3 linked regions of the Methylicorpusculum oleiharenae genome follow. The protein of the gene in region 3 interacts with the protein of the main gene of each other region in a pairwise test. Links are inferred from orthologs where the notes say so. Each region holds a gene or a part of one and is shown on either strand. Other genes may lie near its edges. The genes, in order: uvrD, odhB and lpdA.

Region 1 (7,947 bases), 630 kb from region 3 along the record:
GTCAGCGTTGTTTTTTGCGGAGGATAACAGATCCCGGCATCCGCACACCCCTGATGTTGAACCAGAAGTTGTAAAGAGGTGGACGTTGTATCAATCTGACTGATAGGTACGGCGATATCAATGGCTTGCCGGTGCGTGATGACCTCGCCGAAAAATTCGTCGTTATAAGTGTGACCTTCAGGAAAAGCCGGTTCGCCCAGCTTGATTGAAGGCGTCAATGATTCCATCCGGATTTTATTTTGATAAAGATAATAGCCTTCAGCAATTTCAAAACTGACAATCAGCTTATCCCGCGCAGCCGCCTTGACTGATAATTTGAATGCCTGTTCAACGGGCAAAAGATCACTTTCTGCCAAGGCTGATGCCTTAAAAGCAATCAAACATAAAAGCAAAAAAGAAATTATTCTGAAGTTAAACATTGATCGATCCATTGCAGGTAGTCAGGTGCACCATTGTCGACAGTGACCGCGATGATTTCGGGAAGTTCATAGGGGTGATGGCACTTTATCAGCTTAGCGATGCGGGAGTAAAAGTCAGCGCGCGTTTTGATCAGTAATAAATGTTCATTGGCTGTTTCTATTTTATCTTGCCACCGGTACACCGAAGTCAGGCCGGGTAATAGGTTGACGCAGGCGGCCAGGTTTTGATTTATCAACAGATGGGCCAGTTTTGTTGCGGTTTGTTGATCAGGACAGGTACAAAAAATAATCTGGTAATTTTGGGACATGGCAAACCCTGAAGAGGGGGTTGGTAGAATATTGTTCTGGAAATTAAATCGGGTTCTCCTTATATTGTACCCCGTGACTTTATCAAAAGGTGTTTTTAATGAGAGCTTTCCAAGGCGTTTTTTTGCTGATTCTGCTCATTCCGATTATTGAAATTTATCTGTTAATTTCCGTAGGCGGCCTGTTGGGTGTTTTTCCTACTGTACTTCTGGTGGTATTGACGGCCGTGTTGGGTGCGGTCTTATTAAGACGGCAAGGTTTTGAGACCTGGCAGCGCTTTCAGGCATCTATGGCGCAAGGCATTGTTCCCGCTTATGAGCTGGTCGAAGGGCCTTTACTGCTGATTGCCGGAGCATTGCTGTTAACCCCCGGATTTTTTACCGATGCAGTGGGATTTATTTGTTTGGTGCCACAACTGCGCAGAAAAATCGCCCGTTACATCATTGAAAATCACTTGATTGACGGCAGCGTTTTCTCAGGGACGGCGGGTTCAAAAAAGGATACCCAGGTGCTGGAAGGTGAATACAACAAGGAAGAATGATTGGATTTAAGGCGAGGAAGGAACTACATCCCTGTAGTGTGAAGGCTGATCAGTCTTTATGACTTTCTGATTCTTCAATTGAGCTTTCAGGTGCCGCTGGGGAATCCGGAGTCAGAGTGCTTTTGTTAAGCCCTGAATAAACGGGACACCATCCTGAATAAGCTGTGGCTATCAATATCATGCCCACTATTATTAACAGTATCTTCGCGGTAAAGAGTGAGGCTAAAACCAGAGCCGCGCCGCCAAACATGCGATATTTCTTTTCCGGAACGCCGATGTTGTGTTCAAATTTAACCATTCGCTTGACATCAAAATTCATTATGATCACCCCTCATTAGTTTTTTTATTAAAATTATTGGCAACTGTTATTCCTGAAAGACCATTGCTTCTCCGACGCAGAAGACGGTTAGCGCCTATCATGAACAGTTACAGTTTTGAGCCTTTTACAAACATCATTAACAATGGTTAATAGGTTCAATAGTGCCCGAATCAAACCAGGCACACCCAATATTGATGACTATAAATCATCGATCTGATTTCCAACAACAAACCATTAATGCCGTTGGTAACCGAGTGTAATTTCACGCGAAAAATTTACCCGGCATTTCTTCAATTGGCCCTCAAATATACACAGCTAAAAAAAATGTGCAAGCGATAACAGATGGACATTACAAATATCATTGATCCTTTAAACGATGCCCAGAGACAAGCTGTTTCTGCCCCCCTTAAGCCTATTTTGGTGCTCGCAGGAGCGGGCAGCGGCAAGACCCGGGTTTTAGTGCATCGCATTGCCTGGCTGATTCAGGTGGAAGGTGTGTCGCCGCACAGCATTTTGGCGGTCACATTTACAAACAAGGCGGCAGCGGAAATGCGCACGCGTGTTGAGAGCCTGCTAGGTATTTCGGCGCGCGCCATGTGGATTGGTACTTTTCACGGCTTGGCGCACCGGCTATTGAGACGCCATGCGCAACAGGCCGGATTGCCGGAATCATTTCAGGTCATGGATTCGGATGATCAGCTCAGAGTCATTAAACGGATTTTAAAGAGCTTGAATCTGGATGATGCGCGCTGGCCGCCCAAACAAGCCCAATGGTATATCAATGCTCAAAAGGACGAGGGTGTTCGTGCCCGGCATATGGCCGATACCGGCGATTTTTATCTTCGCCAAATGTTGGCGGTTTACCGGATGTATGAAGAAATTTGTCAACAATCGGGATTGGTAGACTTTGCCGAGTTATTGCTGCGAGCTCATGAGTTGCTGAGGGATGTTCCTGATGTCTTGGCGTTTTATCAATCACGGTTTTTACAGGTGCTGGTCGACGAGTTTCAGGATACCAACACCATTCAATACGCTTGGTTGCGACTTTTAACCGGGGGTAAGGATAATCTGTTTGTTGTAGGCGATGATGATCAGTCCATCTATGGCTGGCGCGGTGCCAAGATAGAGAATATCTATCAATTTCAACAGCACTATCCGGGGCATAAGGTCATTAAACTGGAGCAGAATTACCGCTCCACCGGACACATATTAAAAGCCGCTAACCATGTGATTGCCCGCAACGAAGGACGGATGGGGAAAGAATTGTGGACCGACTCCGGTCTGGGCGATCTGATTTCACTGTATTCGGCATTCAACGAACAGGACGAAGCCTATTTTGTCGTGGAAAGGATCCGAAAATGGGTGAGCGAAGGCGGAGCGCGCAGTGATATCGCGATTTTATATCGCTCCAATGCGCAATCCCGTCAGTTCGAAGAACGGTTGATGAACACCGGGACGCCTTACCGCGTTTATGGGGGCTTACGCTTTTTCGAACGAGCCGAGGTTAAAAATGCGTTGGCTTATTTGCGGCTGATTGCCAATGCTGAAGATGATGCTTCATTTGAGCGTGTAGTCAATACACCGACGCGGGGCATAGGCGCAAAATCGCTGGATGATTTGCGTCTGTTTGCCCGAGATCAACCCTTGTCGTTATGGCAGGCAACCGAAGCATTAATTGCTCAGCAACGGTTGACACCCAGGGCGTCCGGGGCTTTGGCGGGCTTTCTGAAGCTGATCGGCAAAATGGCGGCAGAGACCGCATCCTTACCGCTTTTTGAAAAAGTCAAATGGGTTGTCGAGCATTCCGGTTTGCTTGAATTCTATCAAAAAGAAAAAGGTGATAAGGGTGAGGCTCGCGTAGAAAATCTGGAAGAGCTGGTCAATGCGGCGAAAGCCTATGTTTTTGATCAGGATAACGAAGAACAAATGGGCGAGCTCGATTTATTTTTGGCTCATGCTGCCTTGGAATCCGGTGATATGCAGAGCGGCGATTTCGAAGACTGTGTTCAGCTGATGACGCTTCACTCTGCCAAAGGACTGGAATTCAATTTGGTTTTTGTCGTGGGGATGGAAGAGGGTTTGTTTCCGTCTCAGCAATCAGTCGAAGATGCCGGACGTTTGGAAGAAGAAAGACGCTTATGCTATGTAGGCATGACCCGGGCCAAGAAACAATTGATTTTGACTTATGCGGAATCACGGCGTATCTACGGACGTGAAACCAATCCCAGGCCGTCGCGGTTTTTAAAAGAGATTCCTGCCGATACACTGCAGGAAGTGAGGCTAAGAGCTCAGATAAGCCGTCCGGTTACAGCCGTTTCGACCCTGTCTGATGCGAATAAAGCGTCCGCTTCATTTAGGTTGGGCCAGCGGGTTAGTCATGAAAAATTTGGGGAAGGTGTGGTGTTGCAAATTGATGGCAGTGGCGATCAGGAACGGGCGCAGATCAATTTCAGCGATGCCGGAATGAAATGGCTGATGCTGGCTTACGCCAATCTTCAGCGGTTGCATTAATTAGGGTCTTACAATAAGGGCAAACGCATTAAAGCACTGTAGAAAATCAGATAGTTAAAATATCCCTTTTTCCGGATCAACTATAAGATTTGGTTTATTTGAAACTTAAAAAAGGCTTCGTGTCGCTATCGCGACGCTTAAGTGGAGTCGGTTCGCGGACCGACAACCGCGATACTGCTACGAAACCCATCCTTGGGTTTCGCCCTTCGGGCAAGCTAAAGCTGTTCAAAATCGATCCCGCCGATTTTGTCTTTGCTTGTCCAAAGAAAAGTATCCAAAAGAAAAGACACCCGGAGGCCGCTGCATCCTGCGCGCTGACGATTTTACCGAGGGTTTTCGGATGGGCTATCCCTAGCCCTCCGAAAACGAGCGGCAGCCCTGCCGCTCCCCTAGCGGGCTATTCTCGGCAAAATCGCCAGTGCTCGGCGCGGCCTAACGGGACCCAGGGAAGATCACCATAAGTTAAACCAAATTGACTATGCGTTTTAAGCAACCGAATAACATATTGATATATTAATTACTTTAATGCGTTTACCCTGGTCTTACAGTAGCCTGGCCGATGGAGAAAGCGTAATTCTGATATTATTTACCCTGCTATTGTAATGAAACATTAAGATTTCTATGTTTTAATCACTGCAAAAGGTAGGGAAAATCAAATAATATCGCATTAATAGAAGCTTTTTTAGTACTGAACAAAAAAGTTTCCGGATTATAAAGGGACGGCGTAATCATCGGATAGTGCCCGAATCAATCATATCCCCTAAAGATATTCTGTTCTGAAAACATTCATTTTTATGGCCGGTTAGCAATTCTGCGATTTAATAAAGAAAAAATTGCTATAGTGTTTGTACTATTCATTTGTCAATGCGCACAACACACTCCCGGCCAACGCGCTCTAAATGTTCACTATTTTAGTCATTTGGAAATAAATGAGTGTTAAGCGTCAGAAATTTGCTGTTTAACCGGAAAAATCAACGATAAAGGGTTAGCTCTTTTCAACAGATTATCATCTGTCTTAGAAAAGACTTTATCATTAGCTATAATAAATTTTTAAGCCTGATCTTATGGAGCGTTCAATGCAGTTTAAGCCGTGGTTTTTTGGGTTGGTTTTTTCGTTGTTGCTGGTTGGCACAACTCAAGCAACAGCAGAGGAAGCGGGGTATGAGCCTGGGACATACAAAGTCGAGCCGGGTGATGTGTTAACTGTTTCCGTTTGGAAAGAAGAGGGTTTGCTGCAAGAAGTTCTCGTCAGGCCGGATGGCGGTATTTCGTTTCCTTTAGCGGGAAACATCCAGGCTCAAGGCAAAACGTTGGAGCAGATCGAATCTATCATCAGTCAGCGGCTGGCTGATTATATTGCCGATCCGGTTGTGACGGTTTCAGCCAAGCAATTGTTTGGTAATAAGGTGTATGTCATTGGTAAAGTCAATAAACCCGGCGAATATCCTATCAACAGACCGACGGATGTGATGCAGGGGTTAGCTATGGCTGCTGGAATGACGCCTTTTTCGGCGGTTAACGACATTGTTATCCTAAGACGCCACGCCGATGGACAACAAGAAGCCATTCCATTCCGTTACGGTGACGTCGAAGATGGAGATGATCTTCATCAAAATATAGTATTGCAACCTGGCGATGTGATTGTCGTACCTTAATTTTACAATTATTCAATGACGGTAATGGTTGCCCGAGGGATAGTTTTTTGAATATGACGTCTCACCTTCTAAGAACTCCGATAGGAACGGTTCTGCTCGTTCTGGCTTTGCTGCCTTTTCCGGGGCATGCAAGAGAATGGTATGCGCAGCCGTCTTCCAGTTTGCGCACTTTTTATGATGACAACTTATTGCTTAGGCAGAGCGATGATAAATTTGAGGCATTCGGTGCGACGTTATCGGCCAAGTCAAAATTCGGGGTGCGCTCCGAAATTTACGATATTGCTGGCGACGCCAGGGTCGACATCAATCGTTACGAAGCGAGAGACAACATCGACAGTGAGAATTTCTTTTTTAATGGCTTTAGCACTTACAACTTGACCGACAGGAACCAGTTCGGGCTGAAAGGCAATTACACGATGGATAACAGTATCATCAGCGAATTTGATGCTTCCGGTTTAGTTCAAGCGCTAGTTGATAGAACATCTTGGTCAATTGACCCCAGTTGGACTTATAGGCTGACTGAGCGAGCAAGCCTGACCGGCAGTTACAACCATACGGACGTGTCGTTTGCAGAAAATACCTCAAATAATTTTTTGACCAGCTATGCTACTGATTCTGCTACCTTAAATTACTCCTTGCAGTGGACTGAAAGGCTATTGTGGTACAGCGCGGTGAGTGCCTTAAGGTTTGATGTGCCCGAGACTACAACAAGTGTAACTGGTACGGTCCAGCTGCCAATTAGCGGCGGTTCCATAATTGTTCCTGGTATATCTGATACTACCAGCGGATCGGTCAGTGATATGTATACGTTCCAAACAGGCGTTCGGTTTAATATTACCGAGACCTGGGACAGTGAATTGATGGCCGGTGGGCGGTGGACAGAAGTCGAGAGTACGCAATTTCAAGTGTTCAGACCCTCCCCTGGAATTCCTATACAGCCGATAACCTTTGGTAGCACATCCCCTGAATCATCCAGCGGCCTGGGCTACCTTTTAACAGCCAGCACCACCAAGCGCTTTGAAAAAAGCTCGATTGGCGCCCGGTTCTACCAGGATGTCAGACCCACGGCTAATGGTGTGCTCCAGGAATATATGGGTTTGACGCTGGACGGTGAACACCGTCTCAATGAACACTTGAGACTCAATCTGACGGCTTCAGCCACGCAACAGACGTCCGCCGCTAATGAAGACCAGCCCAGTCGCTTTGACCGCGATGCTTATATGGTGGAGCCCAAACTCAGCTGGTTAATCGATAGACATATGACCTTAACTGGCGGCTACCGTTATCGTTCACAGGAATTTACTGCTAATAACTCAGGTATGCAAGAATCGAACAGTGTTTATTTTCTGTTCAATTATCAATGGGATAAATTTGCTATTTCCCGTTGATGCAGCTCCGGTATTGGCGTAACGCTTAAACACGATTTTTTCATTTATCATCCAACACAGACCAAAGAAGACAGCGTATGGAAGAAGAGAACACCAAAGGCTTGCAGGATTACGTAGCCATGTTTAAACGGCAACGCGGAAAGCTGTTGCTGATTGCCTCCGGATTGTTTCTATTGACCATCTTGGTGGCTATCAGTTTGCCCTCTGTTTACAAGGCAACGGCCACCATCCTGATTGAACAACAGGAAATCCCGCCCGATTTGGTACGTTCAACAGTAACCAGTTATGCCGACCAACGGATTCAGGTCATCAGCCAGCGAGTCATGACCTCATCCAATCTCAAACGCATCATCGACAAATTCGGTCTATATGTAGACGAACAGAAAGCTAATCCATTGAGCGTCGTTCTTGAAACGATGAAAGAAGATATTCAACTCGAAATGGTCAGTGCCGATGTCGTTGATCCGGTAAGCGGCAGGCCAACGCAGGCAACTATTGCTTTTACCTTGGCGTTCAGTAGTAAATCTCCCAAAATTGCGCAGGAAGTTGCCAATGAGCTGGTCAGCCTTTATCTTGATGAAAACCTGAAAAGGCGTTCCGAAGTAGCGGCTGAAACTACCAGTTTTCTTGGCCTGGAAGCCGCCAAGCTCAGTGAGCAAATTGCCAATCTGGAAACGGAATTGGCTATTTTTAAAGAAAAAAATGCGAGCAGCCTGCCTCAATTGCAAAACTTTAATATGCAGTTGATGGATAAAACCGAACAACAAGTGATTGAAGTTGATCGTCAAATCAATGCCTTAAACGAACG
Region 2 (7,928 bases), 2.5 Mb from region 3 along the record:
CAGCAGACTGTCATTTTCTTTAAGCAAGGCAGCCCAGGATTTTAAAAGGTGGGCATTTCCCTGTGTAGCTTTGATAGCAGATGATGAATGGGGAACGTCATCTGTCAATCTCTGTTTGCTTAATACTGATTGGACGATTTGTATGGTTTCAAAATTATCCTGAGTGTTTACCAACCCTTCAAAATCAGGAGGAAATTGAGCGGAAAGTTCCGGTGCTGTTGTTTTGATCAGTTCCAAAATTGCCGGGTAAGCCTGTTTCAGCAGATGAGATTGGAACACGGCGACTGGAAATGTGGCGATATCGCCGGCGCTGCTTTTAAACGCCCAGAATTGTTTGATGCTGGATGATGATTTGGGGAGAGGAAATGGCGCAGTTCCCAATGCGACCTGATTCAAGATGGGAATCGGTTCTATGATGGTTTCGTATCTGAACTGGTTTAAAGGTCCGATGGAAGAAAGAGTGCTTTGTTTTAAATAATTGCTCAGCACAATGTTGCGGCCTTCTTTCATCGCTTGAGCGAGCATCAAATCGCTTTCGGCATCCCTGCTTTCCTCAAAAATGATATTAAAACCAATGATCGAGGGCCTTTGCTGATTCAGTTTATTTATCAGTTGGGCATAATAAGAACGCGGCCATTTTTCAGGGTCGTCCGGTAAGCGCAAGATTTCTGCAGAGGATTTGTCAATGCTGACAATGACTACCTCTTCGGGAGGGGTAACAGGGCCTCTCATATGGAATAACCAGGCGAGGCCCATTTCTTCTTCAAAATAAGCGCCCAATGGACTCAAACTTAGAACTATTCCCATCAAACTGATCAGCGCTGCCTGGAAGCAGGTATTATGAGTCTTACGGCTGAGTCTGATGTGAAGGGGTTGGTCACTCATGGTAGTAACACAGTCTGAAGCTTCAGAAGTGCGGTGATCACCGGCGGGTAAGAAGAGGTTGAGGAGCTGGCTATTGGATACTCCTCAACCGGTAGTCATTGTGAGACGGTCAGAATCACCGGTATTTTGTGCTTGGGTTTTAGCTTAAGGTAAGTGCAGTGAACGGTTGTCAATGGCTAATGCGGCTTCATGGAGGACCTCGGAAATGGTCGGGTGCGCATGAATTGTTCTGGCCAAATCTTCCGAGCTGGCTGAAAACTCCATTGCCAAAACAGCTTCTGCGATTAATTCGGATGCATTTATTCCGATGATGTGGACGCCCATGATTATATCGGTTTCAGCGTTGGTGATGATTTTGACCAGGCCTTCCGTTTTGTCAATGGCTTCTGCCCTGCCATTGGCTTTCAGTGGGAATACACCGGTATTGTATTTAATACCCATGGCTTGAACGGCCTGTTCGGTATGGCCCACCCAGGCGATTTCCGGATCCGTGTAGATAACACTCGGGATAATATCGTAGTTAATAGGTGTTTCCATGTTTGCAATTTGCTCGGCAACAAAAACGCCTTCCTCCAGTCCCTTATGAGCCAGCATCGGGCCGAGTAAGGTCAAATCGCCAATGGCATAGACACCTGGGACAGTGGTGCAGCATTTTTCATCGACATGAATGTAACCATTTTCATCTAAAACCAGTTCTGCTTCAGGTGCAGCAATATTTTCGGAATTGGGTTTTCGTCCGGAAGCGACAATCAGTTTATCCAGTTTCAAGGTGTGATTACCCTCTTGATCCTGATATTCGACGATTACCTTATCTTTAGATCGTTTTGCAGAAATAACCCGGGTGCCCATTCTCAGATCTAAACCTTGATCGGTATAAATTTTGTAGGCTTCCAGTGATATTTGTTGATCGGTTACATGCAGGAATATTTCCTGGGCTTCCAGCAGTGTGACGTCTGAGCCCAGTTTATTCCAGATTCCGCCAATCTCAAGGCCAATGATGCCTGCACCTATGATACCTAGCTTTTTTGGGACGGTTTGCAGGCTCAGCGCTGCAGTCGAATCGATGATGACATCGTTGTCTATAGCCGCACAGTTAAGTTCAATGGGTGAAGACCCGGTCGCCAGGATCACATTTTTTGCATTAAGAATAATCGGTTTGCCGCCGTTAGGAGGTGTTGCCGAAACTTGCCGGGCATTCATCAGTTTGCCTGAGCCATGAATAAAATCAATGCCGTTATCAGCAAAAACCTGCTTGATTTGCTTGCTGAGCATATCGACTTTTTTGTCTTTGCGGGCAATCATTTTAGGAACATCAAGGCTGATATTATCTACGGATATACCGTGGTCTTTGATGTCATGCCGAATCTGATGGTAGATTTTGGCAGATTCCAAAAGCGCCATTGATGAAATACAGCCTGCATTTATGTAAGTTCCGCCCAAACTGGTTTTACCGTCAGGGCTCATCCAGTTATCAACGCAAGCTGTTTTTAAGCCCAATTGCGCCGCTCTAATAGCTGCCACATAACCAGCAGGACCGGCGCCCAACACTATAACATCGTACGTTGATTCATATTTTGACATGGCAATATACCGTTTAAATATTTAGAAGCAGATGAGCAGGCGATTCTAGACATTCTTTGATAGTAGCCAGGAATTGCACTGCTTCACGACCGTCGACTAGTCGATGATCGTAGGACAAGGCCAGATACATGATGGGGCGGATCATTATTTCACCATTTTCAACGACTGGCCGCTCTTTTATAGCATGCATGCCTAAAATCGCGCATTGAGGCGGATTTAGGATGGGAGTTGAGAGCATTGATCCGAAGATGCCACCATTGGTAATAGTAAAAGTGCCTCCCGTCAGGTCATCCACGCTGATGTTGCCTTCTTTGGCCTTTTTACCGTAATCGGCAATACTTTTTTCAATGCCGGCAAAATCCAGTTGATCCGCATCGCGTAAAACAGGGACGATCAGGCCTCGGGGTGTTGATACAGCGATGCCGATGTCGTAATAGCCATGATAAATGATGTCGTTTCCGTCGATTGAGGCGTTCACTGCTGGAAACTTTTTCAAAGCTTCAATAGAGGCTTTAACAAAAAATGACATAAAACCCAGCTTGATTTTATGTTTATCTTCAAAACGGCCTTTGTATTGATTTCTAAGCTCCATGACGTTATGCATGTTAACCTCATTAAAAGTGGTTAACATGGCGGCATTTTGTTGAGCCTGTAATAAGCGTTCGGCAATTTTTGCTCTCAGCCGAGTCATAGGCACTCGTTGCTCGGGACGAATGCCGGCAGCGGCTACCGTCTTCACTTCTATCGGTGCGATGGGCTTTTCAGGTTCAATAGGGCTGACCGGCATAGGCCGTTGCTCTATAGGCGGTTCATCACTCAAATATTCAATAACGTCGTTTTTAGTCAGCCGTCCATGTTTGCCTGAGCCTTTGATTTGCGCTGGATCAATGTTTTTCTCGACGATCAGGCGGCGAACGGCAGGGCTCAGATGGGCCTCCAAAGATTGGGCGGCTGTGGATGCGGGTTGTTCAACCATCTTTTCAGGGCTTGCCGCAGATGCCGGTGCAATAACGGCTTCTGCCTTATTTTCAGCAGGGCTGGTGTCGGATGAGGTTGAAGAGGCTTCAGTGTCCAGTATTGCCAGGACATCATTACTGAAAACGAGGGCGCCATCTTCTTTGACAATCTGGCTCAATATTCCTGAGTTGGGTGAGGGTACTTCAAGAATGACTTTATCTGTCTCAAGATCAACAAGGTTTTCATTTTTATTGACCCAATCACCGGGTTTTTTGTGCCAGTTTATAAGCGTTGCATCGGCAACTGATTCCGGAAGAGCGGGAACGCGGACTTCAATGGTCATGTTATTTTCCTTTGTAGTTACCGAATAAAGCGGATTCTACGACTTGTTTTTGTTGTTCGAGATGCTTTTTAAAATTACCAACGGCCGGCGAAGCGGAGGCCGCTCTGCCAGCATATTGCAAGTTGATTTGAGTAGCAAGCGTATCGACGAAATGATGCCTGATTTGATACCAGGCGCCTTGGTTTTTGGGTTCTTCCTGGCACCAAATCATCAGTTCAAGATTTGGATATTTAGCGATTTCATCTTTAAACCGTTTGTCAGGAAAAGGATAAAGTTGTTCGATACGCACTATCGCGACATCTTCAGTATGAGTTTCACGGCGGGTTTCCAGTAAATCGAAATAAACCTTCCCGGCACAGAGCACCATTCGCTTTACGTTTTTTGGGTTTATCGAATCAGTTTCGCTGATGATTGTCTGGAATTTACCTTTGGACAGGTCCTCAAGTGTAGATACGGCCAGCTTGTGTCTCAAAAGACTTTTGGGGCTCATAATGATCAGGGGTTTGCGGTATGTTCTGATCATCTGGCGGCGCAACAGGTGGAAGATTTGAGCCGGCGTCGTTGGCGTGCAAACCTGGATATTATGTTCGGCACAGAGCTGCATATACCGTTCAAGTCGTGCGGATGAATGCTCCGGGCCTTGACCTTCATATCCATGGGGCAACAACATGACCAGGCCGCTGAGGCGGCCCCACTTGGTTTCTCCGGAGGTAATGAACTGGTCAATTACTACTTGCGCGCCGTTTGCGAAATCACCGAATTGCGCTTCCCAAATGACCAGGCAGTCGGGGGTGGTTGAACTGTAACCGTATTCGAAGCCTAATACCGCCTCTTCTGAAAGCAAAGAGTCATAAATCTGAACACGACCCTGATTGGGATCCAGATGGCTGAGTGGCTGATAAGTGCTGCCGTCGATTTGATTGTGAAGAACGGCATGGCGGTGGAAAAACGTGCCCCGGCCAACATCCTGTCCTGTTAATCTGACATTATATTTTTCCATAGCCAAGGTTGCATAAGCCATATTTTCGGCAAATCCCCAATCTAACGGGAGTGCGCCAGCGGCCATTTTTCTCCGGCTGTCCATTATTTTGCCGACCCGAGGGTGCAATTCAAAACCGGTGGGCAATAGTTGTAATTGTTTGTTGCAAAAACGTATCACGTCCAGGGAGACCGCGGTTTTGCAGGCTTGAGTCCATTTTTTATTCAGGTATTTATCCCATATGGCCGAATAAGAATAGACTTTTTCAGTGGCAATCGGCCTGGAGACGACTTGGCCCGATTCGAGTTTCCGGACATAGTCCTGTTCAATTCGAGTGGCATCTTCTTTGGAAATTACGCCGTCTTCAATCAGCTTATTGGCAAATATATGGCGTGTCGTTGGCCGGTTCCTGATGTATTTGTACATCAGTGGTTGGGTCGTCGCCGGTTCGTCCGCTTCGTTATGGCCTAGTCGGCGGTAACAAATGAGGTCAATCACCACATCCTTGTTAAACGTCATGCGAAAATCCAGCGCCATTTTTGCGACAAATAAAACCGCTTCGGGATCATCGCCGTTGACATGGAAAACAGGAATCTGAACCATGTTGGCCACGTCTGTACAATAAAGCGTGGATCTGGCGTCGGCCGGGTTGCTGGTGGTAAAGCCGATTTGGTTATTCACCACAATATGAACGGTTCCGCCGGTTGAAAAGCCGCGCGTTCCTGCCATGTTGAGTGTTTCCATCACAACGCCCTGTCCTGCGAACGCGGCATCGCCATGAATCAGAATCGGTAAAATAGTGTTATGGCTGTCAGCTCTGGGGTCTCTGTCTTGTCTTGCTCTGACCGATCCTTCCACTACAGGGTTGATAATCTCCAGATGCGAAGGGTTAAATGCCAATGTCACATGAATCGGTCCGCCAGGCGTAACTATGTCGGAAGAAAACCCCATGTGATATTTAACATCACCGGAATTCATCCCGGGTGCGGGAATGTGTATGCCTTTAAATTCCTCAAACAACTTGGCTGGATTTTTTCCGAGAATGTTGACCAGGACATTCAATCGGCCGCGATGCGCCATTCCGATCACAACCTCCTTCGTTTGCTTCTCACCTGCTCGTTGGAGGATGTTGTCCAAGATAGGAATTAATGATTCGCCACCTTCCAGTGAAAAGCGTTTTTGGCCTACAAAAGTATTGTGCAGGTATTTTTCTATGCCTTCTGCAGCGGTCAGAAATAAAAGTGTCGACATTTGTTCGTCGGCCGACAGTTTATGGTGAATCTTGGCGCCTTCCAGCCGGTTTTTAATCCAGCGTTTCATATCGGTGTCGACAATATGCATGTACTCTGTTCCGATATTGCCGCAATAAATTTCTTTTAGAGTGGTAATAATATCTCTTAAGGGGAGCCGGTCAACGCCGTACAACGTTCCTGTGTCGAACAACGTGTCCATGTCCAGTTCAGTCAATCCATAGTAGGCAGGATCCAAATCAGGAAAATACGGAGTTGTAGTGTGTAAAGGATTATTCGTTGCAATCTGATGACCACGAACCCGATAGTGATTAATCAGGCGTGCGACCGCCGACTGCTTTTTGACACTCTGCTCCGTAAAGCCTTGTAATTTGGCTAGCCGGCCCTGAGATTGTTGGGCTAATGAAGCGAAGCGTTCGATGATTGGGCTATGCGCTGTTTCCTGAATAGAGTCGCTTCGAATATGGCCGAACTTTTGTTTCCAGCTATCTTCGACTGAGTCCGGGTCCTGAAGATATTGTTCATACAACTCTTCTATAAAATTGGCATTGCTGCCGTACAAGGATGAAGATTCTCGAAACAGTTTAAGGAGGTCGCTCATTGATGTATTCCGTTAATTCTTTAGCAGTTGGGCCTATCTTAGGTCGAAAATGTTATATTACCAAACGTTAAAATCCACAAACATATGAAAAATGTTAGAGCTTCACGTGAAGGGATTAGCGTATTTTTTGATTTTAAAATCATCCTGATCCAGACTGAATACGGATTGCTAAAAGCCGCAAGTTAAAATTGTCGATATTGGTCGATCTCTTTGGTCTATGACCTCATATATATAAGCTGATTTTTAAGTGTCCAGAAAATTTATTTACCCTGTAATACTTTTCAATGTCAGGTCAATTTATAGCCGATCAGTATTTTTTCAGTTGAAGGCTGAGTTGTAAGAAACAGTAAACTTTCGACGCTATAACTCTCAATCAGAAATAGAGAGATTATTTTGGATGGATGCTTATTGATAATTCCATTGTTTTGCTTATAAGCGTTGACTTTTGGTCTGTATGAGTATTAACAAATAGATGTTATATTGAAAGAAAAATGAATGGGTTGGTTGTTGCCAAATCTCGAAAGGTAATGGATAGGAGCGGTGTTATGGCAGAGCAAAAGAAAATAATCATAAAAATAAATCATCCCAATAAAGCGGGTAAAAATACAAATCAGCTTAATGATGAAATTCAAATAACAGAATGGAATATTAAACGTATATTGATTGTCTCGTCTTTGATTTTACTGCTTATCGTTTTGCCTTATGTTTATCTGGATAACAGTCAACCGGAAAATAATGAGCTTCAAGGTATAAAAACTGAAGCCGAGTTTTTAGATGATACTGACGTCCAGACGCCAAAGTCTGAAGATGAAAAGGGTGTACTTAATCAAGATAATGCAGCAGATAAAAGCCCTCCAGTTAATTTGTCCCCAGCAAATCAAAATACAGAGTCACAGGTTGAAAGCATGGTCTCAGACCCGTCATCCCAAAAACAGTATAGAGTTGCGCGAGCTTCATTAACTTCGGGTATTCATGATAATCAACCCATGGATGAAGTGGTCTCTCCAATAAGAGTGGCCAAAAGCAAAGCAACAGGTATATTTTATTATACCGAGCTTTTCAACATGAAAGGCTTAAAGCTTTACCATCAGTGGCTGCACAACGGAAAAGAAAAGTTAAGAACCCCCATACTGGTTAAGCAGGATCATTGGCGAGTTTCAACCAGCAAACTGTTTACTCCTGCGGCCGAGGGAAACTGGTCGGTCAGGTTGATAGATCAGCAGGGTAGGATTTATCACAAAATAAATTTCACCGTAAAAACCAGGTAAAGCTATTTTGTTAACATCAATTTTTTGTTTTAAGCCTAGCAATTTTTTTAGAGCATGATAATTT
Region 3 (7,895 bases):
TTCTATGAAAACGTAACTACTCGTCCGCTTTGAATTGAGGGTGTAGGTGATTTATTTCAAAGGATGCTTGAAAAAGTCCATGTGGCTCTCTCCAACATCTCTGTTGCAGAAGCCTTTTCAATCAATCCTCCACACCCAATAAAATTGCAGCGGGTGAGCAGATACATGAAAACAATTAAAGATGGCATAATAGGGTTAATTAATTATGATTTAGCTTGCTATGAATAGCTGTTTAAGTACTTGAATTGAGTGAAGAAAAAGATAATTTCGCGCAGACTATCAATCAGGTTATCCACCTCTCTTATAAATGCGCATCAACAAAACTGAACTAATGATTATGACTAGACATTACATAAATAGCAGAGCTTATTTATTTTTCCTCGGCATAGCGGGCATGATTTCTATATCCGGTTGTACGAGTTTTGGTAAAGGTATTGCTGAAGCTGTGCTCGAGAAGTCGAATGAACAAGATACGCGGGTTTGTCAGGTTAAAGGTAAAGCATTTGACGGAATCGAGCCAGGATTGGCCAACAGTTCCAGTAAAACGAAAGTGTTGATGGTTCATGGTGTTGGTGATCGCTTGCCGGGCTATGCTACCGAGTTCTTTGAGAAACTGGGTGGTGAGCTCAAGGTAACAGCAAAGCAAAGCGCCTATCGGGATATCAAGTTATCGTCACCTTTAGCTCCTAAAAAAGATATGGGTAATTTGCGAATTACACGTTTGCAAAATGAGGATGGCAGCAAAGAATTACTTTTTTACGAACTGACTTGGTCGGAAATTACACGTAGCGAAAAAGCCTTGCTTGATTTTGATAATTCCGGTGAATATTCTTTTCGTCGTGCAGAAGTCAATGACATGATGAAGAAGTTTTCCAATGATACCGGCCCTGATCCTATTATCTATTTAGGTGAAAGCAGAAAATATATCCTGATGGCCTTCTCACAGGCATTTTGTTGGATGGGCTTGGGTGGGTGGGAGGATTTACCAAAATCCGGTAAACATACCTGCACATCGGATAGGAGTTATGAAAAAAGTCTGAATGATAACTTCGTTTTCATATCCCATAGTTTAGGCAGTCGGATTACAATCGATGGCTTGCAGCGATTGGTTTCCATGCTGGATGAGCCTGAAATACACTCCAATGGCGTCTACAAAATCAAGGCGATTGACAGGGTAAGGAACTTTTTACATGATCGTCGATTTCAAATCTTTATGTTGTCGAACCAACTGCCGATGCTACAGTTGGGGCGGGAATTGCCAAAAGTAACAGGGCAGAACGAAGCTTACTGTGAGCCGGAAGGTGATAAATACGAATTGAAGGCAGTCAAAGAAACCTCCATTATTGCTTTCAGTGACCCGAATGATTTACTGAGTTATGCAATACCATACGGATTTGTAGATAAATATCTTGATTCCAGGCTGTGCGTTAATGTAACTAACGTAAATATCAATGTTGCCAAAGTGATCGATGCTTTTGGATTTGGAAAAGTTGCCAATCCTCTTGAAGCACATGTCGGTTATACCAAAGATGACCGGGTAGTTGCGTTAATTGCCGAGGGTATCGGCAATCACCATACTGCCCCCATCGTAAAAGACGGATGTCAGTGGACTGAAATTGCGGATTAGGATTAATAAAATAAGCAGGATAAGACTCCACAGAGACACAGTATTTGTAAGATCGCTGCGTTCTGTGGAGAGATTTGTCTTGCTTATTACGCTTGATCTGTGTTCCCTAACCAGCGATAAACGACGCCAGCAAGCAAAGCACCTAAGATAGGCGCGACCCAGAACAGCCATAATTGAGACAGAGCCCAGTCACCTGCAAAAATTGCGACAGCAGTGCTTCTTGCCGGATTAACTGATGTGTTGGTGACAGGAATACTGATCAAGTGAATCAATGTAAGCCCTAAGCCAATTGCAATGGGGGCAAAACCTTGGGGAGCTCTGCTGTCAGTACTACCTAAAATGATCATCAAAAACATGAAGGTCATGACGACTTCAGTGACTAATGCTGCAACAAGACTGTATCCGCCGGGTGAGTGCTCACCGTAACCGTTCGACGCAAAACCGCCGCTCAGATCAAATCCTGCTTTACCTGTTGCAATCAGATAGAGAATCGCTGCGCCTGTTATGCCGCCTAAAACCTGAGCTGCGATATAAGGCCCCAGTTCTTTAGCGCCGAACCGGCCTCCCATCCAAAGTCCAATTGAAACGGCCGGATTAAGGTGACAACCTGAAATATGGCCGATACCATAAGCCATCGTCAAGACGGTCAAGCCGAAAGCGAATGAAACACCCATAAGTCCGATGCCCACTTCAGGAAAAGCAGCTGCAAGGACTGCGCTGCCGCAACCCCCTAATACCAACCAGAATGTGCCGATAAATTCTGCGCCTAATTTTTTTGAAAGTGCCATTATTTGTTCCCCTAAAATGTTAGTAATTGTTTTTCTTATGGTTTACTAAGCAAATATGTTAACTACTCTTTTTGCATCCTCCTTCACACTTTTTTAATAAATTGGTTGCAATTTATCAGAGTTTAAAATGAGCATCTAGTCATTTGTAAACTTGATTTTATTTTGATTTGTTTTTTGCGCCTGAGCATAGGCGGCAGAAGGGATTACGCTAGGCGCAAAGACAAAAAATTAAATACCTGGACCGGTAAAGACACAAATTGTTGCGTCTTTACCTATCGATCATTCCGGGCTGAAGGAGATGGTGGGTAAAAAGTTAAGCAAAAATCGAATCCCTAGCCATTACAAGTACAGTCATTTGACAAGTGATAAGACGTTGACTTGACTCAAGCAGATACAAGCTGGCAAGGTTGGGCTGGATGAAGTAAAGGTTAGCGGGGGGCAATGTCTTTCAATACTTTGATGTAGAGTTCAGCTTCGATGGCCCGAACTCGCTGACCCAGCGTCTCAATCGTATCACCAGGAAAAACGGGCACTTCTTCCTGTAATAATACGGGGCCTTCATCGTAGGCGCCGTTCACCCAGTGAACAGACGCGCCTGAAACCCCATCTCCGGACTGTAAAACCGAAGCGTGAACATAGTCTCCGTATTTACCTTGCCCACCGTGTTTTGGTAGCAGGGAAGGGTGTATGTTCAGGATTTTGTCAGCAAACGTCGACAAGGTCAGCGGGCCGATTTTTTTCATGTAACCGGATAACACGACCAGGTCAGTGCGGGATTCAACTAAACAGTCCCTGATTGCCTGATCTTCATTATCCGGATGGGTTTTGGCGCTGATATGGTGAACTGTAATCTGATTATCGATGCACCATGGGTAAATGGGGGCATCTTTATTATTGGTAATAAGGATGCCGATTTCATACCCGGCTAATTCGCCTTGACGGATCGCTGTTACTATTTGCCTGGCTGAACTGCCTCCATGGGAAGCGAGAAAACTTAATTTCATATCAGAGGCCGATCAACGCTTCTTACCGAGGTAAAGGTCGGTAATGGTGCCTGTGACTACTTCGGTTGCAAACGCTAAAGTCTCGGAAAGCGTGGGGTGAGGGTGAATGGATAAAGCGATATCTTCAGCATCGGCACCCATTTCCAAAGCCAGGACGGCTTCGGCGATCAGATCGCCTGCATGCGGACCGACAATGCCCGCGCCAATGATACGCCCGGTTCCTTTTTCGCAAAGCACTTTGGTCATGCCTTCACTGCGGCCCATACTCAATGAGCGTCCGCTGGCAGCCCAAGGGAATACGCCTTTATCATATTCTATGCCTTGTTCTTTGGCTTGGTTTTCGGACAGCCCCATCCACGCAACTTCAGGATCCGTATAAGCTACAGAAGGAATGGTCATGGCATCGAACGCCGCTTTGTGTCCGGCAATAACTTCGGCAGCGATTTTGCCTTCGTAGACTGCTTTATGAGCGAGCATGGGATTGCCGACGATATCGCCGATCGCGAAAATATGGGGAAGATTCGTGCGTTGCTGTTTATCGACCGGAATGAAGCCTTGTTCATTGACTTCTATACCCGCGTTTTCAGCACCGATTTTTTTGCCGTTAGGCCTTCTACCTACTGCCACCAGCACCGCGTTGAAAACTTCTGTTTCTGGTGCTTTGCTACCTTCGAAAGAGACTTTCAGGCCTTCTTCCTGAGATTCAATTGCTGTGACGCGTGTTTCCAGCCAAATATTGTCGTATTGTTTTTTGATACGGTTTTGTAGAGGCCGGGTCAAGTCTTTATCACAGCCCGGAATGATTTGATCCATCAGTTCAACAATGCTGATTTTTGAGCCCAGGGCATGGTAAACCGTTGCCATTTCGAGGCCAATAATACCGCCGCCAACGATCAATAATTTTTCGGGAATAGTCTGCAGATTCAATGCATCAGTCGAATCCCAAAGACGAGGGTCATCATTAGGGAATACAGGTATTTTCGTAGGTTGAGAGCCGGCTGCGATGATGGCGTTATCAAAGCGAATTACGCGGGTTCCTTCAGCCGATTCCACCTGGACTTCATTGGCGGAGATAAAATGGCCCGAACCTTGTATTAGCGTAATCTTGCGTTGTTTGATCAGGCTGTCCAATCCTGTGTTGAGGCCCTTGGTGACACTTTCTTTCCAGCTTCTGATTTTGTCCAAATCCAGTTGCGGGTGGCCAAACTCGACGCCGTGATGAGCAAACTCCTGTGCCTCATGAATAATCTGCGCCATATGCAGCAAGGCCTTGGAAGGAATACAGCCGACATTGAGGCAGACGCCGCCCAGAACCGGATACCGTTCAACGAGGATAACTTGTTTACCCAGATCGGCCGCCCTGAAGGCTGCCGTATATCCGCCAGGGCCGCCGCCCAACACAAGCACTTCTGTTTGTTCATTAGGGGATGCTGCTTTATCGGTCATGAGGTGTTCCTATTTTGGTTCAATGCGATTGCAATCAGGCAGCCGCGTGTAAAACGAGGGGGTTGCGTCAATCAAAATTATTCAGATGATCACTCAGAGCATGAAACGCCTGATGTCACTCAATAGTTTACTTAGCGTGACCATAAACCGGGCGGCTTCTGCGCCATCAATGACGCGGTGGTCGTAGCTTAGATCCAGCGGCAGTATCAATCGCGGCACAAACTGTTTGCCATCCCATACCGGTTGCATTTTAGCCCGCGTGATGCCGAGAATGGCCACTTCAGGCGCATTGACTATGGGTGTGAAAGCCGTACCACCGATGCCGCCCAGGCTGGAAATAGTCATGCAGCCGCCTTGCATGTCTGTAGGTTTTAGTTTGCCTGCACGAGCTTTTTCGCTGAGTTCGGCCAGTTCGGACGACAATTCGAAAATGGATTTCTTGTCCACATCACGTAAAACAGGAACCACAAGGCCGTTTGGAGTATCGACAGCAATTCCGATATGACAGTATTTTTTGAAAATCAGGCTACCGGCATCTGCTGATAATGACGCGTTAAACTGGGGAAATTGCTTCATGACCGTGGCTAGCGCTTTGGTGATGAAAATCAGGCCTGTTAACTTGTTTTCCTTGTTTTCGCTATTGATTGATTTACGAAAGTCTTCCAGATCCGTGATATCCGCTTCATCATGATGGGTCACCATCGGCAGGTTTAGCCAGACTCGAGTCAGATTTTGTCCGGTCAGGCGTTTGATCTTGCTCAAAGGCAATGTTTCAATTTCACCGAACTGAGTAAAATCGACCGCTGGAATCGCGGGTATGCCCACTGTTCCGCCTTGAGGGGCGGTATTCAAGGTTTGTTTTACATACGATTTGATATCTTCCTTGAGGATACGGCCTTTTCGTCCTGTGCCCTTGGCGATTTTGTATAGATCAATACCCAGCTCCCTTGCAAATAATCGCACTGCTGGAGTTGCATGGGGTTTTGCCTGGCCGGTGGTATCGATCGAAACCGGTTGAAGGCTTGCAACCGGAGGCGCCGGAGCTGGTTTTGCCGGTTCAACTGCTGCTTCCGGGATCGGTGCTTCCGCAACCGATGCTACCGGGGCTTCGGCTTTTGGAGTCTGGGCCGGAATAACGGTCTCGGTTTTCAGACTCTCGCCGGGTTTGAATAAAGCAATGATGTGGCCTTGTGATATTTTATCGCCAACTTTGACTTTGACTTCTACAATGGTTCCTGCCTGAGTAGAGGGCAAATCCATCGTCGCCTTATCGCTTTCCATCACCGCCAGCGTCTGCTCAGGGGCGATACTATCGCCCGGCTTAATCAGAACTTCAACAACTTCGACCTCGGTCGCGCCGCCTAAATCGGGTACTTTAATTTCAATTAAATCACTCATTTGCCGGTTCCTTGTTATAAGCGCCAGGGTGCAGGGCTGTCTGGGTTGATGCCGTACTGGGTTATAGCGTTTTTAACTGTGGTCAATTCAATTTCTCCGGCATCAGCAAGGCTTTTTAATGCAGTTACCACAATATGATACCGGTTGACTTCAAAGAAACGGCGCAACGCTTCGCGGCTGTCGGATCTTCCAAAGCCATCCGTACCCAAGACTGTGTAAGGAGCTGAAATATATGGACGAATTTGATCGGCAAAAAGACGAATATAATCAGTTGCTGCAACAATAGGACCTTTGGCATTTTCCAGGCACTGTTTGACGTGGGGTTTGAGAGGGGTTTCAGTAGGATGCAGGCGATTCCAGCGATCACATGATTGACCATCTCTTGCTAATTCAGTAAAACTTGGACAACTCCATAAATCCGCTTCAACTTTCCAGTCCGCTTTAAGCAATTCCGCAGCTGCAACCACTTCTCTGAATATGGTTCCCGAACCCAGTAATTGAACGCGGGGTGCTTTGCTCTTGCCGCCTGGTTTGAACAAATACATACCTTTAAGAATATCCTGTTCGATACCTTGCGGCATCGCCGGATGTTCATAGTTTTCGTTCATGACCGTCAGGTAATAAAAGATATCTTCCTGTTCGGCGTACATCCTGCGCATACCGTCCTGAATAATGACGACGACTTCGTAGGCGTAAGTGGGGTCATAGGAAACGCAGTTCGGAACGGAGCTGGCAAAAATATGACTGTGTCCGTCTTCATGCTGTAAACCTTCTCCGTTTAAGGTTGTTCTGCCAGCGGTGCCGCCCAGCAGGAAACCGCGCGTGCGTTGATCGGCTGCTGCCCAGATCAAATCGCCTATCCGCTGGAATCCGAACATTGAATAAAAAATGAAAAACGGAATTAATGGAACATTGTGTGTCGAATAAGATGTACCGGCTGCAATCCAGTCACAGATTCCGCCCGCTTCATTGATGCCTTCCTGTAAAACCTGTCCGTGTTTGGATTCTTTGTAAAACATCAACTGATCGGCATCCTGCGGGGTATAAAGTTGACCGACCTGAGACCAGATGCCCAGTTGTCTGAACATGCCTTCCATACCAAAGGTGCGCGATTCGTCGGGCACGATCGGAACAATGCGGTTGCCGATGTTTTTGTCCTTGACCAGGATGTTTAGCATGCGCACAAAAGCCATGGTCGTGGAAATTTCTCGCCCTTCGCCGGTGCTTTCCAGCAAGGATTTAAAGGTATCCAGAACTGGAATTTCAAGCGGTGTGGACTTTGCTCTTCTGTTGGGCAGAAAGCCTCCAAGTTCTTCGCGGCGTTTACGCATATACGCCATTTCTTTGGAGTCTTCGGCAAATTTCAGATAAGGCAATTTTTCAAGATCTTCTTCATCAATGGGGAGTTCGTAACGTTCTCTGAAACGTTTTAACGAATCGCCGCTCATTTTCTTTTGTTGATGCGAGGTGTTTTGCGCTTCGCCCGATTCACCCATTGAATAGCCTTTGATGGTCTTGGCTAAAATGACGGTAGGTTGACCTTTATAATTTATAGCGGCATTAAATGCGGCATATATTTTCATCGGATCATGTCCGCCCCGATTGAGCTGCCAAATATCCAGATCGGATAAA

Evidence for each region.
Region 1: the proteins of lpdA (region 3) and uvrD interact in binary tests that used the Escherichia coli proteins (3 or more experiments, as listed by UniProt). The link is inferred for Methylicorpusculum oleiharenae from one-to-one orthologs.
Region 2: the proteins of lpdA (region 3) and odhB interact in binary tests that used the Escherichia coli proteins (3 or more experiments, as listed by UniProt). The link is inferred for Methylicorpusculum oleiharenae from one-to-one orthologs.

Annotation. Positions count from the first base shown.
Region 1 is NZ_WUTY02000001.1:2,131,766-2,139,712, forward strand. The notes cover bases 1,521-4,511. They hold uvrD (DNA helicase II), read left to right. Parts: upstream 1,521-1,927; coding sequence 1,928-4,096; downstream 4,097-4,511. Other genes in these bases: GO003_RS09795 (YgaP family membrane protein), read right to left, coding at 1,521-1,585. In the rest of the region: protein-disulfide reductase DsbD, read right to left, coding at 1-356; divalent-cation tolerance protein CutA, read right to left, coding at 401-727; GO003_RS09790 (FxsA family protein), read left to right, coding at 826-1,266; more of GO003_RS09795, read right to left, coding at 1,316-1,520; GO003_RS09805 (polysaccharide biosynthesis/export family protein), read left to right, coding at 5,173-5,751; GO003_RS09810 (porin family protein), read left to right, coding at 5,805-7,139; GO003_RS09815 (GumC family protein), read left to right, coding at 7,217-7,947. UniProt on the Escherichia coli protein: A helicase with DNA-dependent ATPase activity. Unwinds DNA duplexes with 3'-5' polarity. Translocates on single-stranded DNA with 3'-5' polarity. Initiates unwinding more efficiently from a nicked substrate than double-stranded DNA.
Region 2 is NZ_WUTY02000001.1:5,213,985-5,221,912, reverse strand. Bases 1,624-4,595 are described here. They hold odhB (2-oxoglutarate dehydrogenase complex dihydrolipoyllysine-residue succinyltransferase), read right to left. Parts: upstream 3,767-4,595; coding sequence 2,480-3,766; downstream 1,624-2,479. Other genes in these bases: GO003_RS23285 (2-oxoglutarate dehydrogenase E1 component), read right to left, coding at 3,768-4,595; lpdA (dihydrolipoyl dehydrogenase), read right to left, coding at 1,624-2,472. Also shown: GO003_RS23300 (CHASE2 domain-containing protein), read right to left, coding at 1-885; more of lpdA, read right to left, coding at 1,030-1,623; more of GO003_RS23285, read right to left, coding at 4,596-6,596; GO003_RS23280 (DUF2914 domain-containing protein), read left to right, coding at 7,142-7,864. UniProt on the Escherichia coli protein: E2 component of the 2-oxoglutarate dehydrogenase (OGDH) complex which catalyzes the second step in the conversion of 2-oxoglutarate to succinyl-CoA and CO(2).
Region 3 is NZ_WUTY02000001.1:2,760,788-2,768,682, forward strand. What follows is about bases 2,649-5,587. They hold lpdA (dihydrolipoyl dehydrogenase), read right to left. Parts: upstream 4,866-5,587; coding sequence 3,432-4,865; downstream 2,649-3,431. Other genes in these bases: purN (phosphoribosylglycinamide formyltransferase), read right to left, coding at 2,844-3,419; aceF (dihydrolipoyllysine-residue acetyltransferase), read right to left, coding at 4,959-5,587. Also shown: GO003_RS12495 (hypothetical protein), read left to right, coding at 308-1,627; aqpZ (aquaporin Z), read right to left, coding at 1,714-2,415; more of aceF, read right to left, coding at 5,588-6,263; aceE (pyruvate dehydrogenase (acetyl-transferring), homodimeric type), read right to left, coding at 6,278-7,895. UniProt on the Escherichia coli protein: Lipoamide dehydrogenase is a component of the glycine cleavage system as well as of the alpha-ketoacid dehydrogenase complexes.